2 regions of the Silvimonas soli genome follow, and region 2 is predicted to be linked to the other one. Evidence: predicted binding sites of a transcription regulator. Region 2 holds the regulator's gene; the other holds the start of a gene.
The links. The regulator FNR, encoded in region 2, switches genes on or off when oxygen is low (the NO sensors DNR and NnrR bind a similar motif). The targets are predictions, from matches to a motif close to TTGATNNNNATCAA.
Positions count from the first base shown of each region.

Region 1: the regulator FNR is predicted to act here: its motif matches at 4,914-4,927, upstream of N7220_RS09720 (phosphoketolase family protein).

Region 1 is NZ_CP106736.1:2,111,776-2,120,627, reverse strand. Features, by position in the region: gene N7220_RS09735 (peptidyl-prolyl cis-trans isomerase) at 1-65, opposite strand, end outside; gene N7220_RS09730 (Gfo/Idh/MocA family protein) at 379-1,374, shown strand; gene N7220_RS09725 (inositol monophosphatase family protein) at 1,358-2,146, opposite strand; gene N7220_RS09720 (phosphoketolase family protein) at 2,406-4,793, opposite strand; gene N7220_RS09715 (sodium:proton antiporter) at 5,174-6,574, opposite strand; gene N7220_RS09710 (VOC family protein) at 6,866-7,285, opposite strand; gene N7220_RS09705 (AraC family transcriptional regulator) at 7,505-8,326, opposite strand; gene N7220_RS09700 (ABC transporter substrate-binding protein) at 8,575-8,852, shown strand, end outside.
Region 2 is NZ_CP106736.1:253,065-261,916, reverse strand. Features, by position in the region: gene dnaE (DNA polymerase III subunit alpha) at 1-3,057, opposite strand, end outside; gene N7220_RS01120 (YjfB family protein) at 3,216-3,395, shown strand; gene N7220_RS01115 (phasin family protein) at 3,577-4,131, shown strand; gene N7220_RS01110 (hypothetical protein) at 4,251-4,877, opposite strand; gene fnr (fumarate/nitrate reduction transcriptional regulator Fnr) at 4,972-5,718, opposite strand; gene hemN (oxygen-independent coproporphyrinogen III oxidase) at 5,936-7,333, shown strand; gene N7220_RS01095 (sulfite exporter TauE/SafE family protein) at 7,358-8,101, shown strand; gene N7220_RS01090 (response regulator) at 8,182-8,550, shown strand; gene N7220_RS01085 (hypothetical protein) at 8,547-8,852, shown strand, end outside.

The DNA.
Region 1 (8,852 bases), 1.9 Mb from region 2:
GCCGCCAGTAGGTGACCACTCATCAGTGCAGCGAGCAGCGCGAGTGCAGGCTTGAAGTTACGCATGACATTTGTTCTTTGTGATTCAAGGGAACAGGCATAGTGCAGTGCATCGTTTTGATCTTCGCGGTAACAAGTCTGAAAATATTGTGGAAAAATCTGAAAAGCTAATGGGTAATGTTTTGACGCAACCACAGGACTTAAGGCGCGGAGATGTATCCGGGTTGAGTCACCACTTATGATGGTCAGAGGCGGATAAGGCGCATACCCACTCTGGTCCGGTTGTTCAGTGCAGTATCATTCCGGACAAATACGTCGCGTTTGCTTGCTGGCAGAATCGCCGTCTCATATTTACTTCGTCTTTTGGCCTGGAACTACCATGACTACTTCGCAGGAAATCCGCTTTGGCATTATCGGCAGCGGCGGCATTGCGCGTCGCTTTGCTCAAGGGCTGGCCCATGTTGATGGCGCCAAATTGACGCAGGTGTGGAATCGCTCAGCACAAAAATCGCAGGATTTTGTCGGCGATTTTGGCGGCCACGTGGCTGAGTCGGTTGAAAGCTTGCTCGCTAGCGACATCGACGCCGTTTATATCGCCACGCCGCACACCAGCCATGCGCAATACAGCATTGCCGCGCTGGCTGCCGGTAAAGCCGTGCTGTGCGAGAAGCCGGCGGCGGTCAGCCTCGGTGAGCTGGAAGCCGTGCTGGCGCAGGCTGCGGTGAGCGGCAAGCTGTTTATGGAGGCGATGAAGCCGCCGTTCTACCCGCTGTATCGCAAGCTGCGTGAGACGTTGCTGGCAGACCCGATCGGGCCGGTGCAATTTGTCCGCACCGGGTTTTCCATTCCCGACGTTGAACCTGACAGCCGCTTGTATCAACCCGATCTGGCTGGTGGTGGTTTGCTGGATGTCGGCGTGTACGGCGTGTTCTTGTCGGTAGACTGGCTGGGTGCGGCGAAAGACGTACAGGTGCAAGGCCGCGTTGCCGCTGGTGTGGATACCTTTGCTGCCATCAACAGCCAGCATCACGGTGGCTGGTCACAGGTTTATTGCGGCTTGGGATTGTCTGGCGCGGGCGATGCCATGTTGGCGGCGGCCAATGGTCATGTGGTGATCCACGAAAAATGGTGGCACCCGGAGCGCGCCACCATTTGCTACACCGATGGCCGCAAGGTGGAACTGCATGAACCGGCTGAAGGCGGTGGCTTGAATTACGAGACTGCGCATTTCTGCGAGTTGCTGCGCACGGGCAAACTGCAAAGTCCGGTGCTGTCGCATGAAACCTCACGCTCGATGATCCGCTTGCTGGACCACGCCCGCGAAGGTCTGGGCGTGGTTTATCCATTTGAGCGCGGCATTATCGGTTCAATCTGACCCAGTCACGCCAAGGGCCGAACAGTGCAGGGGTGCGGGCGGCAATGGCCGAGCGTTGCATCACGCGGTCGGCCCAGTAGTCATCCAGATTGAGCGTGGCCAGCTGGCAACCGGCTTCTTCGGCGATCAGCGCGCCGGCCGCGTAATCCCATAGTTTTTGTGAGCCGTGCAGCATGATATCCACACGCCCGGCAGCCAGGTAACACCAGTCAATGGTCGATGCGCCAAAATTGCGCAGGCTGTTGAACGGTGCCACCGAGACCACACGCGTGGGCAGGCGGCCGGTGAGATGCTTGGTTTCGACAATGGCGACGCCGTCTCCGGTTTTGATATCGGGTGCGATTAGTGGCAGCGGTTCGCCATTGCACCATGCGCCGTGGCCCGCTGCGGCGTAATAGCATTCATTCAGTACCGGCAGGTACACCACACCTAGCGCCGATCGGCCTTGCCGCATCAGGGCAATGGAAATGGCAAAGTACGGTAAACCGTGGACAAAGTTGGTGGTGCCGTCGATAGGATCAACAATCCACAAGCCGTCCGGGTTTTGTTCCAGCAGCGCCAATTGTTCGGCGGTGGTCATCTCTTCGCCCAGCACCGGGCAGTCGACAATCTTTGGCAATCCGTCGACCAATGCGGCCTGGCTGGCCAGATCAGCTTCGGTAAATGTGCTGCCATCCTGTTTGCGCCCGCTGGCCACTTTCAGGAAACGTGGCATGACCTCTCGCGCGGCGACTTCCCGGGCGAGATCACAGATTTGGGCCAGCAGTTCCAGGTCAGACACGGGGTGCTCCAGCTAGGTTGCTTCGAGGTGATTGTATGCGAGCCAATGCAAATGGTCTTTCGGAATTTGCCGCGCCGCAATAATGGTTTTCCATGGGAGTAGCGTTGGACAACGTGGCCTGCCCCATTTCAACGTGGCCGCGCCAGCCAGTCGCAGACCATGAGGATGACTGGATGGATATAACCATCCCATAAAAAACGGCCCGCATTTGCGGGCCGTTCTGTTCAACAACCACTTGCTATCTGATGGCTTAGTAAGGCCACTTCCAGTCACGTACTTCCGGCATGTCGTCGCCGTACTCGTTGATGTAGTGCTTGTGTTCAACGAGCTTGTCTTCGAACTTCTGCCGAACGTGCGCACCCTTCACTGCCAGAGCTGGAACGCGGTCGATCACATCAATCGCCAGCGAGTAACGGTCAACCTGGTTCATCACCACCATATCGAACGGTGTGGAGGTGGTGCCGTTTTCCACATAGCCACGTACGTGCAGATTGTCGTGACCGTTGCGGCGATAGCAGATGCGGTGAATCAGCCATGGGTAGCCGTGGAAGGCAAACACAATGGGTTTGTCGGTGGTGAAGACCGAATCAAACTCATGGTCATCCAGACCGTGTGGGTGTTCGACCTTGGGTTGCAGCGTCATCAAGTCGACCACGTTCACAAAGCGGATTTTCAGGTCCGGGAAGTGCTGGCGCAGCAAGTCGGTTGCGGCCAATGCTTCCATCGTCGGCACGTCACCGGCGCAAGCCACCACGACGTCGGGCTCGGTGCCTTGGTCATTGGACGCCCAATCCCAGATACCCACGCCCTTGGTGCAATGCTTGATGGCCTGATCCATGGTCAGGTATTGCAGCGCTGGCTGCTTACCCGCAACCACCACGTTCACATAATGACGTGAGCGCAGGCAGTGGTCGGTTACCGACAACAAGGTGTTGGCATCAGCGGGCAGATACACGCGGATGACTTCGGACTTCTTGTTGACCACGTGGTCAAGGAAGCCAGGATCCTGGTGCGAGAAGCCGTTGTGATCCTGACGCCAGACGTGGCTGGTCAGCAGGTAGTTCAGCGACGGAATCTGTTTGCGCCAATGGATGTCACGTGTGGTTTTGAGCCACTTGGCGTGCTGGTTGAACATGGAGTCGATCACGTGAATGAACGCTTCATAGCAACTAAAGAAGCCGTGACGACCAGTCAATAGATAACCTTCGAGCCAGCCTTGGCAGGTGTGCTCAGACAGGATTTCCATCACGCGGCCATCTTGTGCCAGATAGTCGTTGTTGGCGTCTTCTGGCTTGTGTTCGGCCATCCAGTCTTTGCCGGTCACGTCATACACGTCTTGCCAGCGGTTGGATGCAGTTTCATCCGGGCCAAAGATACGGAAGTTCTTGGCGTCCAGATTTTCTTTCATCACGTCGCGCAGGAACTTGCCCATAACGCGGGTGGCTTCGGCGTTGACGGTGCCCGGCTTTTTGACTTCAACCGCATATTTGCGGAAGTCCGGCATTTTCAGGTCTTGCGAAACCAGACCATGCACATGTTTGTTGGCACCCATGCGCAGGTCGCCCTTCGGCGCCAGTTCACGCAGTTCTGGCTTGAGGGCGCCGTCATCGGTGAACAGTTCTTTTGGTTTGTAGCTCTTGAGCCAGTCTTCCAGATTCTTGACGTGCTCTGGCGTCATGTCGGAGAACGGCACCTGGTGGCTGCGCCAGTAATCCTCAACCTTCTTGCCGTCGATTTCCACCGGGCCAGTCCAGCCTTTAGGGCTGCGCAGAACGATCATCGGCCATTGCGGACGAGTCAGTTCTTTACCGGCTTTTTGTTCTTTCAGGGCTTTCTCGCGGATCGCCTTGAATTCGTCCAGCACGGTGTCCATGGTGGCGGCAAAACGCTGGTGCATCTCGGTGTAGTCATGGACATCTTTACCCACTTCAACAAAGTGCGGCTTGTAGCCATAACCTTCGAACAGTTTTTGCAGTTCTTCTTTGGGGATACGGGCCAGCAAGGTCGGATTGGCGATCTTGTAACCGTTCAGATGCAGAATTGGCAGCACCAGACCGTCATTGATTGGGTGCAGATACTTGTTGGAGTGCCAGCTGGTGGCCAGCGGGCCGGTTTCTGCTTCGCCGTCGCCGACAACGCAGGCAACCAGCAGATCCGGGTTATCAAACGCAGCGCCAAAAGCGTGGGAAACCGAATAACCCAGCTCACCACCTTCGTGCATCGAGCCCGGTGTTTCCGGTGCCACGTGCGAAGGAATGCCGCCAGGGAAAGAGAACTGCTTGAACAGACGCTGGATACCATCAGTGGTCTGGCCGATGCTCGGATAGATCTCACCGTAAGTGCCTTCGAGCCAGGTGTTGGCAACCAGACCAGGGCCACCGTGGCCAGGGCCGGCAATATAAGCCACCGACAAATTGCGTTCTTTGATCACTCGATTCAAATGCACGTACACAAAGTTCAGACCCGGCGTGGTCCCCCAGTGACCCAGCAGGCGCGGCTTGACGTGTTCGCGCTTGAGAGGCTTTTTCAGAAGGGGATTGTCGAGCAGGTAGATCTGACCAACTGAGAGATAGTTGGCGGCACGCCAGTACGCGTGCATCTTGTCGATGAGGTCCTTAGGGAGAGCTTTTTGAGCCACGGTTCACCTCGTTTCCTGGTTGTGATTGCAAAAACTTTTTTGACAGTGATGACCTTTGCCCTGCTGACAAGACAAAGGTGCCGGGTTGAAGTCAGTCTATGCCGTTTACATAAGAGTCATCTGATGCAGATCAACACGAAGAGTTGCGTTTCTGCTTGCTGTGACAAAATTACCGAGTAACCACCGAGAAATCTCTAGCCGAAGATGAAGAAAGACAGCTCATGGTCTTTACCAGTTCCACCGCTGCAAAAAGAAAGCACTGTGCAAATTATCATGGCATAAATTTAAAAATATGCACGGTAGGACGGCGTGATTTCAGCTGGCTGACCAAATAAAAAAGGACCGCAGCAGCGGTCCTTTTTGACAGGCGAAAATCGTCATCAGAAATGAAAGAAAATCAGTGTCACCAGCAGGTATAACGGCATTAGAATGGCACCGGACCAGAGCATGTAACCGAAGAACCCCGGCATCTTGACCTTGCCTTGCTCGGCAATCGCCTTGACCATGAAATTGGGCGCGTTACCAATATAGGTGTTGGCGCCCATGAACACGGCACCCATGGAAATCGCCAGTAGCGTGGATGCCATTGGCCCCATCATGTGCGCCGCATCGCCGTGGGCCAGGTTGAAAAACACCAGGTAGGTCGGGGCGTTATCCAGAAAGCTCGACAGCAGGCCGGTCATCCAGAAATACATGCCATCAATGGGCTCGCCGTTGCTGTTGCTGACCACTTTGACCAGCGCCGCCAGATGCCCGGCCTCGCCCGCGCGCAGGATGGCAATGGCGGGCGCGATGGTAATGAAGATCGCCAGAAACAATTTGGCGACTTCCAGAATCGGAAACCAGTTGAACTCGTTGCCAGCGCGGATTTGCTTGGGCGTTAACCACAACGAGATCAGCGCAAAGACCAGCAGCAAGACATCGCGCACCACGCTTTGCAGATCAACCGGCGTGCCATACACGTCAAACTGCACGCCGCTATTCCACACGCCGGACATCAACACTGCGGCAACCACGCCGCCAATCAATGCCATGTTCCACAAGCCGTAGAGCTTGATCGGTTGCGGCTTTTCGGTGGCCACGGGTGCGGGATCACGCTGCCAGAAGCGCCGGTCCAGCACGTAGAACACAGCCAGTAACACAGCCGAGCAGAACAACACGGACGGGAACATGTGTTTCACCGTCCACATGAAGCTCACGCCCTGCAAGAAGCCGAGGAACAGCGGTGGATCGCCCAGCGGGGTCAAGCCGCCACCGATATTGGCTACCAGAAAAATAAAGAACACCACCACATGCACGTTGTGCTGACGGTGTGCGTTGGCTTTGAGGATGGGCCGGATCAACAGCATGGCTGCGCCGGTGGTCCCCATGATCGAGGCCAGTGCTGTGCCCAAAGCCAGCAGACCGGTGTTCAGACCGGCCGAACCGCGCAGCGTGCCCCAGACCAGAATGCCGCCGGAAATCGTGTAGAGCGCAAACAGCAGCAAGATGAACGGGATGTACTCGCCCACCAGCGCATGCACCACGCTATGCAGCGCCGCATCCGGACCGAAAACCATGGCAAATGGCACGAGAAAAACCGCAATCCAGAAGGCGGCGATCTTGCCAAAGTGGTCATGCCAGAAATGCGGTGCCAGCAAGGGAAAAACAGCAATGGACAACAGCATGCCGGCAAACGGAATCGTCCACGCCAATGACAAATTGGCGCCGTCGGGGCTAGCGGCAAAGGCGGCGGCAGGGAGCAAAAAGGTAAGTAAAGCGGCAAAGCGGTGGATAGTCATGAGCGGGATGGCTGTCCTGAAGAGATGGTAAGTGTCACCGAACAGACGGTGGCATGAGTGTTTTTTTAAGTGTCCGGTGACCCGGCAGCGCTCGTCGCGCCAAGCGGGTAAACAAAGGCGGGCACAATATTGATTTAGACGGTATTGGTTAGATAGCTACATGGTTATAGCCAGGCGGCCATGCAGTGCAGTATGTTTCGGGTTTTCCCCGCTTAATGCCAGCAGCCAAGCCGGTTTTGTCCTGCCCTGCAGAGGACAAGGACAAAACGGACCAAGCCAAAACTGTGCCTGTTACCAGGTGCCCACGTTAGCGCGGGAAGCCCATGGTTCTGCAGCGGGTAGTGCAGCGCCGGCTTGCAGCAGTTCGATAGAAATACCATCTGGCGAACGTACGAAAGCCATGTGGCCGTCACGCGGAGGACGCAATACCGCTGCGCCGTGTGCTTCCAGCCGGGCACAAGCGGCGTAGATGTCTTCGACCTCATAGGCCAGATGCCCAAAATTGCGCCCGCCAGTGTAAACCTCCGGGTCCCAATTAAACGTGAGTTCGACTTGCGCGTCGGTATCACCAGGCGCGGCTAGGTAGATCAAGGTAAAGCGGCCGCGCTCGCTTTCTTTGCGCGAGACTTCTTCCAGACCCAGCGCGTCGCGATAAAAACGCATGGATTCTTCCACGTCGGTGACGCGAACCATCGTATGTAGATACTTCATTTTTTTCTCCTTGTTCATTGCTCTGGCTGCGGGGGCAAACTCAGTCGACCCTTATCCGGGCAATCAGCCAGCTCGCCATTATCGGTTGATTGGATGACACACCCGAATTTTTCTTGAGCGTATGCCAGCGCCAGGCCGGTCAGACAAGCCATGGCGAGATGTGTTCCGTACAGCTTGTCATGCGTACCGGCACGTTACTTCACGGCAACCGTAGTGGTCTTAGCCATGGTTGATATGCGTACGGGTATGCAAAGAGCGAAACGCACCCGGCGTCATGCCCTGGTTGCGTTTGAATATCCGCCGGAAATACACGGTGTCGGCAAATCCGCACTGGCGCGCAATCTCGTCGATGCCGCTGCGGGTTTCGGCCAGCAACGCGGCGGCGTGACGTGTGCGGCGTTCGTTAATGGCATCGGTCAGCGTCTTGCCATATTCGGCGCGAAATACCCGGCCCAGATAATCGGGATTGCAACGCAGTTCGGCAGCAATACTGGATGACGAAATCGCGTCCTGAAACTTGGTTTGTATAACCACGTCGGCTTTGCCCGCCAGCACGGATGCCGCGCCTTCTTCGGTTCGGGCGGACTGACTGGAGCGCGCCAGCTCGCACAATATCAGCATCATCAGCAGGCTCAACGTGGCCGAACGCGCGCCGAATAACTCCTGGTCGTCCAGCAGGCGCCGGAATAAAGCGGTGACATGATCCGGCCGCGCCACGGCGGCGTGCTGGCGCGCTTGTAACTGGCCTTCTTGCGACATGACCGCGAGCGCATCGTGGGTAAAGTGTGCCCAGTAGAACTTGAGATCACGCGAGCTGGGTCGCGTGCCTCGATGATGACGGCCTGGCCACAGCAACAGCGCTTCACCGGCGCGAACCTCGAAGTCGTTTCCTTCCTCGCTCAGATACAGCACGCCCTCTTTGACGAAAACCAGCTCATAAGAATTGAGGATGCGTTCCGGGTGCGTCCACGTCGCGCAGGTGGAGACGAACAAGCCGCCATTCTGCGCATGTAGTGGCAAAGAGGGATCAAACCGCAGCATGCGATGTGTCCTTATAAGTGTCTGAATTATCCATATCTGGCTATCCAGCCTAAACAGTTCCGACTAAGCGTACCGGTATCGATGTCGGAATAGTCCTGTTTTGTGTGGTTTGATTGCTTGTCGCCGCATTGGCGGTCTGTAGTATTGCGGCCAGCACTACATAACGTCCAGTACACAGGTGCAGGTCCATTCAATGTGCTGGCAATGCCGATGGCCAATCTGCCATCCCCTGATCACGGAGCCAAAAAATGAATACCTCTGGAAGGGCAACTCTGCTTTTGGGCGCGAGCCTGATATTTGCTGCGTCGGCCTGCGCCGTTGCAGATGATGCAAACAACGCGACGTTCTGGGTCCGCATGCAGGATTCGTCGGTCGCCACGCCTCTGGTCAAGGCCTGGAACGCCAGCCACAAAGACCAGATCAGCCTTACCGTCGTTCCCAACGATGATTTCATGACCAAGTTTGGCACTGCCGCCGCCTCAGGCAACGTGCCGGATATCCTGGCGGTGGATTTGATCTACGTGCC
Region 2 (8,852 bases):
GGTGACGTCTTGTTTGGCAAAACCGTCATCCAGCGTCACAAACGCCATGCGCCCACGCTCGCCATTTTTGACGCGCACACCAATCACAATCCCGGCGACAAACTGAATGTCTTTACGCGGTTGCAAGCGATCCAGGCGGGTTTTGATAAAGGCTTTGACGTCTTTGGCATAGGCGTCAAACGGGTGACCGGACAGATAAAACCCGATTGCCGGTTTTTCTTCGGCCAGCCGGGTTTTGTCGTCCCACGCAGGAACGGTAATCCATTCCACCGTTGGCGCAGCAGAAGGCTCGAACACGTCAAACAGACTGCCTTGATTGGCGTTGGCAGCAGCGTGCTCGGCCAGACTCATGGCTTGCTCAACGTTGCCCAGCAGCTGCGCGCGATTGGGTTCAAGCGCATCAAACGCACCGCCGCGAATCAGCGCTTCCAGCACGCGTTTGTTGACTTCTTTCTTGTCGGTGCGCATGCAGAAGTCATAAAGATCGGTAAACGGACCGTTGGCTGCACGCTCGGCCACGATCATGTTAACCGCGCCTTCACCGACGCCCTTGATGGCGCCCAGTGCATAACGAATCTGCCGCTTACCCACTGGCACAAAGCGGTACATGCTGTGGTTCACGTCCGGCGGCAGCATTTCGAGTTTGTTTTTCTCAATGCAATCGTCGTAGAACACCTTCAGCTGGTCGGTGTTATCCAGTTCCGAACTCATGGTCGCGGCCATGAAAGCGGCGGTGTGGTGCGCCTTGAGCCATGCTGTGTGGTACGACACCACCGCGTAGGCGGCCGTGTGCGACTTGTTAAAGCCGTACTCGGCAAACTTGGTCATCAAGTCGAACAGGTTTTCTGCCAGCGCCGGGTTGTAGCCTTTTTGCGCCGCACCTTCGGCAATGGTTGCCCGGTGCTTGGCCATTTCTTCGGGCTTTTTCTTGCCCATGGCCCGGCGCAACATATCCGCGCCACCGAGCGTGTAGCCACCGATAATCTGCGAAATCTGCATCACCTGCTCTTGATACACGATCACGCCATAGGTTGGCTCCAGACACTTTTCCAGATCGGGGTGGAAGTAGTCCGGTTTCTCCAGACCTTTTTTCCGGTTGATAAACGTATCAACCATGCCGGAACCCAGCGGGCCCGGGCGGTAGAGTGCCAAGACCGCGATAATGTCTTCAAAACGGTCAGGCTGGAGTTTTTCCAGCAGCCGTTTCATGCCGTCCGATTCAACCTGAAATACCGCAGTTGTATTGGCATCGCGGAAAACCTGGTAGGCCGCTTGATCGCCAAAACCGAGACTCATCAAGTCGATGTATTCGCCGGTTTGCTCTTTGATATATTGCAGGGCCAGTTCGATAATCGTCAGATTTCGCAGGCCCAAAAAGTCGAACTTCACCAGCCCGACTTGCTCAACGTCATCTTTATCCAGCATGGAGACGGGTGACGAATCCACTCCGCTGGCTTGGTATACCGGGCAGAAGTCGGTGATCTGGCCCGGAGCAATCAATACGCCCCCGGCATGCATGCCGATGTTACGGGTGAGGCCTTCGAGCTTTTTGGCCAGTTCCCACAGTTCGGCGACTTCTTCTTCGTTTTGCACCCGTACGGCTAGTTCTGGCACCATTTCGGTGGCATCGTCCAGGCTGTATTGCTTGCCTGGCGCAGCTGGAATCAACTTGGACAGGCCATCGACAAACATATACGGTAAATCGAGCACACGACCCACGTCGCGCACCACCGCTTTGGCGGCCATGGTCCCGAAAGTGGCAATCTGGCTCACCGCTTCGGCGCCATATTTGCCGCGCACGTATTCAATGACACGCCACCGGTTGTCCTGGCAGAAGTCGATATCAAAGTCGGGCATGGAAACCCGTTCCGGGTTCAAAAAGCGCTCGAACAGCAGGGCGTAGGCGGTGGGATCGATGTCCGTAATACCCAGCGAATACGCCACCAATGAACCCGCGCCCGAACCCCGGCCTGGCCCCACCGGGCAGCCGTTTTGCTTGGCCCAGATAATAAAGTCGGCCACGATCAGGAAGTAGCCCGGAAAACCCATCTGGATGATGGTATCGGTCTCAAACTTCAGCCGTTCCTGGTAACGCGGGCGTTCGGCATCGCGCTGGGCCTGATCCGGATACAGCTGCGCCAGTCGCATCTCCAGGCCTTCTTTGGCCTGATGCACCAGGAAGTCATCCAGCGTCATGCCTTCCGGAGTAGGGAACAGCGGCAAGAAATTTTTGCCCAGCACGATATTGATATTGCAGCGCTGAGCGATGGTAATGGTGTTGGCCAGCGCTTCCGGAATATCGCTGAATAACTCCTGCATTTGAGCAGGTGTTTTGAAATACTGCTCTTCAGTAAAATTACGCGGGCGGCGTTTGTCGGAGACGACGTAGCCTTCCGCAATGCAAGTCCGGGCTTCGTGCGCCTTGAAATCGTCCGGTGCCATAAACTGGATGGCATGGGTTGCGACGACGGGCAAATCCAGTTCGGAGGCAAGATCAAGATGGCCTTGCACGGAGACTTCGCACTCTGGCTTGCCAGTGCGTTGCAGTTCCAGGTAAAACGCATTTGGAAAGCGAGCGTGCCACCATTGCGCCAACTCTCTGGCACCTTCCAGATTGCCATTCAGCAAGGCTTGGCCGATTTCGCCCTGATGGGCGCCAGACAGACACAGCAAACCGCTGTTGTCGCCTTCATCCAGCCACGCTTTTTTAAGCTCAGCCCGTCCGCGATACTGGTTTTCCAGATAGGCCCGCGTCAGCAACTCGCACAAGCGCCCGTAACCACCGCGATCGCGCGCAACGAACAGCACGCGGGTCGGTTTGTCGCGGTCTTCTTCGTTTTCGATCCATGTATCCAGCGCCACAATGGGCTTGAGACCGGCGCTGCGGCAGGACTTATACAACTTGACCATGCCAAACAGGTTCATCAGATCCGATACGGCAACAGCGGGCATGCCTAACGCTTTGGCATGACTTACCGCGTCGTCAATGCGCACGATGCCGTCGGTCACAGAGAATTCGGAGTGCAGGCGGAGATGGATAAATGCAGGGGTATTCATAGCGCCGATTCTATCACCCCTCGCCGTGCCAGGCATGCCCCGAGGAGTGCGCGTGTGGGATCCCTCTGGCTTGCTCGGTGGCCAAAGTTACGTTATGTTGTTGATATCAATGGGAGTGTTTTATGGATTCCGCATCTTCTGCATCAACGGCAAGCAGCTTGCTAAATTCTCTGGTTCTGCAACCCGCAGCGACCAACGTGGCTGTTGGCGTCGGGGTAATGAAAAAAGCCAACGACGCGCAGGCCTCGGCAGCGCTGAGCTTGCTGCAGGCATTACCGCCGGTGCCGCAATATAACAACCCGACTAATCTGGGCAACGCGGTAGATACCAAGGCGTAATGGGGAGTCTCCCCGCGCGTGAGTTGGTGGTTCAGCCACCGGATTAAAAATACGACCTGAGGGTCGTTTTTTTTCGTCTGAAGATTATTTTGTGCGCCGCACAAATATTGCATTGACATGTATCGGCGTTCTGCCACAATGCTTCCAGATGTTGCGTTGCACAAATCCTAAAGGAAAGATCATGACGTTTGGTTCCAACCGTTTTGCCGAAGAGTTTTCCCGCGCTCAACAAGTCGGGATCGAGCGGTCCTTGAATTACGCACAGACCTTTCTGGCCGGTGCGGAGCGTTTGTGGGGCGTGCAGCTGGGCTTTGCCAAGACTGTGGCTGCCGATAACGTTGAGGCGATCAAAGCCTTCTCGCAGACCAAAGATGTGCAGGGTGCTTTGGCATTACAGCGTGGCCTGGTCGAGCCGCTAATTGAAAAAGCCACTGCCGCATGGCGTGAATCCATTGGCATTGCGCAAGCAACCCAACAGGCCTTGAGCGAATTGGTCGAACAGCAAGTCAAAAAATCTGGCGATGAGGTGCTTTCCGGATTTGACGCATTCGCTGATCAAGCGCCCGCCGGTGCCGAAGGCATCAAAGTGTTGCGCAATGGCGTAGCGGCTTCGCTGGACGCTTATGGCACAACAGTAGCCGCTGCGCGCAAGCAGAGCGAAGAGTGGGTTGCCACTGTAGTACAGAATGTGACTAAAGCAGCGCCTGCGGCGAACGGTCGTCGCAAAGCTGCTTGAGCAAATGTTTTAACGTTTCAAAGCGCATATCTGCCGATTGCGATTATGGCCCTCTGACGAGGGCCATTTTTTTTGCCAACGCACCACCGATACTGGCTTAGCCTTGTGCTGTTGAAGTGTCAGGACGCGGTTGCGGCGGACGGGCTTGGGACGACTGGGAGTATCAGCAGCCACTGTGCTAGCTCCCTCGCCAGTGCATTAGAGCTACCTTGGAGCAAGAGGCCACTTTGCGCGGCGTGCCATGGAGTGAACGGCTCGGTGTCGAGGGCCAGGTAATCCCGCGCCTCTCGCTGCAGCTTCTCAAAACCGCCGTGAACCAGGTATTGCCAAGACTGCAGATCAAACGGCGTGCTGCCGGGTTGCTGCAACGCGCGCTGTAACCACAACCAGACCTCTCCAGACTGCATTAGGCAGGCACCGCTTGTGGTCTGCAAAAACGCGCCAGCCCCGGGGCCGCCTGCGTGAAGCCATGCGTTGGGCAGGGCTGGCGACAACGCTGCAATGATGGGTTCGGCTATTGCAAGGTCACTGTGCTTTGCACCGACAGCGAGCATCCAGCCGTAGATTTGCCCGAGGGGGTTTTGCAAGTTGCCGGCTATATCCAGCAGATGCCAGCCCTGTGCATCGGCTTGGCTTTTCCATGCCAGATATTCCGCGAGCCCTTGCGGGTTCACCAACACCAACGTGCTGTCGGGGGTGGGTGCAGGCGGCAAAGCAGTTGGAGTTTCTGCCGGAAATACCGGCACCCCCAATCCTGATCGCGCCAGGCGGCCAAGGATGGAGGATGCGAGCGCCGCTGGGGCAACCAGGCAAACTTGCGTGAGCATTGGAATCAGGCAGTCAATTGCTTTGACAGTTGTTCATCAATTGTTTCAAGCCTTCGGTGTCTTTCAGTTCGATGAGCCTGTTCTGTACTCGAATCAGACCATTGTCCTGGAAGCGCGATAAGGTTCTGCTTACCGTTTCCAGCTTCAGGCCGAGGTAGCTGCCGATTTCTTCGCGCGTCATGCGCAGATGAAAGCTGCTGTGCGAATAGCCACGTAAGGCAAAGCGCTGCGAGAGATTGAGCAAGAACGCAGCAATCCGTTCCTCTGCCTTCATATTGCCCAACAGCAGCATTACGCCATGATCGCGGACGATTTCGCGGCTCATCATCTTGTAAAGATGGCGTTGCAGGTTGGGAATACGGCGCGACATGGATTCGATTTCAGCAAAGGGCAGTTCGCATACTTCGCTATCTTCCAACGCAACTGCGTCACAAGTGTGATGGTCGGTGCTGATTGCATCCATGCCCATCAACTCACCATTCATGTGAAAACCGGTCACTTGTTCGCGACCATCTTCAGAAACGATGCTGGTTTTGAAGAAGCCGAGGCGCACTGCATAGAGTGCATGGAACGGCTCACCGGCACGGTAGAGTGCTTCGCCGCGCTTGATGGGGCGGCCCTGGCTGACCAATTGATCAACTTGTCGCATTTCTTCGGGCGACAAGCCAATGGGCAGACACAGTTCACGCAAACTGCAATTTGAGCAGGCGTGCCGCAGTTGCTTGAGGCCGGTTTCGCGTAACTGAATTGGTGACAGCATGATGTTGTTCCACTATGACTTGAAATTTTTACGCCATTGCAGCGGCACCCTTACACAATCCTGTGTGCCGCTTCATCGAATTCTGTGCCGCTTATTGAGCCAGGTCACGTATCCTCGCAGTAGATGCTAGCATCATGCGAGTCGTATTGATTTGGATCAAGTAACTATGTCCCAGATGTAGGCAAAATCTTTACCCTGTGTTTTAGGGGTAGGACAAATGCATACAACACCGTTGATCCAGCAGGTCGAATTCGATCGATCTCTTGTCGAGCGCTACGATGGCAAAGGCCCTCGCTACACGTCTTATCCCACCGCAGACCGATTTGCCGAGCTTGAAACTGCCGATTATCGCGAGATGCTGTTGCATTCGCGTGTAGGTGAGGCGGACAAGCCTGCTTCTTTATATTTTCATCTGCCGTTTTGCAATACGATTTGCTATTACTGCGCTTGCAATAAAGTGATTACCAAAGATGAATCACAGGCAGTTAAATATACAGAGTATCTACAAAAAGAAATACAGCTTCACGTAAATATATTGCCATACCGAATGAAGGTTGGCCAGATCCACTTTGGGGGTGGTACACCGACTTTTTTGCCGGAAACCCAACTAGCCACTTTAATGCGCGCAATTAATGATAATTTCGACATTCTGACGGATGGCGAATATTCAATCGAAATTGATCCGCGCAAACTTGAATTATCAAAAATAGCGTTGCTGGCTGAAACGGGTTTTAACCGGGTGAGTGTTGGCGTTCAGGACTTTGACGAGAAAGTGCAGCGCGCCGTTAACCGGATTCAGAGTGAAGAGCAGACCCGCAAGGTGATTGACGCCGCGCGCGCTTCCGGGTTTCGTTCAGTCAGTATCGACTTGATCTATGGCCTGCCGTTCCAGTCTGTAGCTAGTGTCATGCAAACCATCGACCGGGTGCTGGACATCCATCCAGACCGCATTGCGCTTTATAATTATGCCCATTTGCCTGAGCGCTTCAAGCCGCAACGACGCATTGATACGGCCGCATTGCCCGACTCATCGGCCAAGCTGGATATACTGCATGCAGCCATCGACAAATTGACTGCCGCTGGTTACGTTTATATCGGCATGGATCACTTTGCATTGCCGGATGATGATCTTTCCATTGCCCAGCGCCGTGGTACTTTGCAGCGTAATTTCCAGGGTTATTCAACTTACGCGGAATCTGATTTGCTGGCATTTGGTGTATCCGGAATTGGTAAGGTTGGGGCCGGGTATTTTCAGAATTCAAAAAATATCGATGAGTATTACGAGATGCTCGATCGTAATCAATTGCCAATTGAGCGCGGGTATATTTTGAATATGGATGACTTGCTGCGCCGTTCGGTAATTCACGGATTAATGTGTCGCTTTAACCTCAATTTTGGACAGATTGAAACCGCCTGGTTACTGGATTTCAAAACCTACTTCGCCCCCGAAATGGGGCGGCTGTCACAGATGGAGCAGGACGGCTTGTTGCAGTTGAGCGAAGAGGGCATTGAGGTCACGCCTAAAGGACGCATGCTGATCCGTTCCATTGCGATGGTGTTCGACCGTCATCTGCGCGAGAAGACCACCGCAGCGAGCTATTCGCGCCTGGTTTAAGGTAAGCTCAGACCGGCATGCGGCGTGCAACGCGCCGTGGCGGCTGGCCTTGAGGCCGCCGCAGATTGTTTTCTTTGCCAGGGTTCTGATTTGCACGATTTTGACCTTCTTGCTTTTTTCGTGGCCGGCCTGCTGGGCGGTGGTCACTGCTTTGGTATGTGCGGCGGGGTGGTTGCTGCATTCAGCCTGCAGTTGCCGCCAGGTCCGCGCTTGCGTTATCACCTCGGTTTTAATCTGGGCCGGATTGGCGGTTACGCGCTGATCGGGGCTTTGGTCGGTGCCATTGGTTCGTTGCCGGCGCTTGTTTCGCTGCAGTCGATCAAGGTAGTCCTGTTTGTACTGGCCAACCTGCTATTGATTGCGGTGGGCTTGTATCTGGCTGGATGGTCGACCTGGGTGACTCGGCTGGAAACCGTTGGTCGGCCCGTCTGGCGAAAAATTCAGCCCTTACTGGCGCGTCGCTTGCCTGTCAGGCACTGGCGAGACACGTTTATTATCGGTGGCCTATGGGGCTGGTTGCCTTGCGGCTTGGTCTACACCGCAAGCTTGTCAGCTTTGGCTAGCGGCAGTGTCGTTCGAGGGGCCCTGATAATGCTTGCCTTTGGGCTGGGAACACTGCCAAACCTGTTGTTGATTGGCCAGGCGGCGGGGCGTGCAAACCTTCTGTTGCGCAAGCCTTTGGTCAGGCTTGTGGCAGGATTGTTATTTGTGTCGTTTGGTATCTGGCGCCTGGTTTCACTGCTGCTATTTAGTCATATAGTCCTTTGACAGACTATTCAGTGCAACGTAACTGAACTAAAATCTGTCAGCTTATGCCTTTAGCATCGTTGAATAGGTCAAAACCCAGCATGCCCACGCCGATCCTCGTTGTCGACGATTCCACTATCGCACGCAAAATGCTGATCAAAGCGTTGCCGCCGCAATGGGATGTGGAAATCACCCAGGCCAGCAATGGTCTCGAAGCGCTTGAAGCTTACAAAAATGGAAAGGCTGATGTGATGTTTCTTGACCTGACCATGCCAGATCTGGATGGTTATGGCGTCCTGGAAACGCTGCAGAAAGAAGGCCTGAACTCTTTCGTGATCGTCGTTACCGCCGACGTACAGACCCTCGCTCGCGAGCGTGTACGGGCGCTGGGCGCGGCTGCTTTCGTGAAAAAGCCTGTCGATCCGGTTAGCATTGAGGCTGTTCTGCGCGAGTACGGGATCAACCTATGACTGCGATTGCTTTGAACGAAGACCAGCGCGATGCGCTGCAGGAAGTAACCAACATCGCCATGGGCAGGGCGGGAGCTTTGCTGGCACAAATCATGGGCGGGTTTGTGCATTTGTCGGTGCCGGGGATTTGCCTTGCGGATGCGAGCAATATCTCCGAAACCATTGCTAACACCGTCGGGCGTGAGCTGGCCGTTACCGCAGTGCGCCAGTCTTTCAGCGGCATGTTGCGTGGCGAAGCCGTGGTGATCTACGACGAGCGTGGCTGTCGCAACCTGGCTGATCTCATGGGCTACGAAGACGAG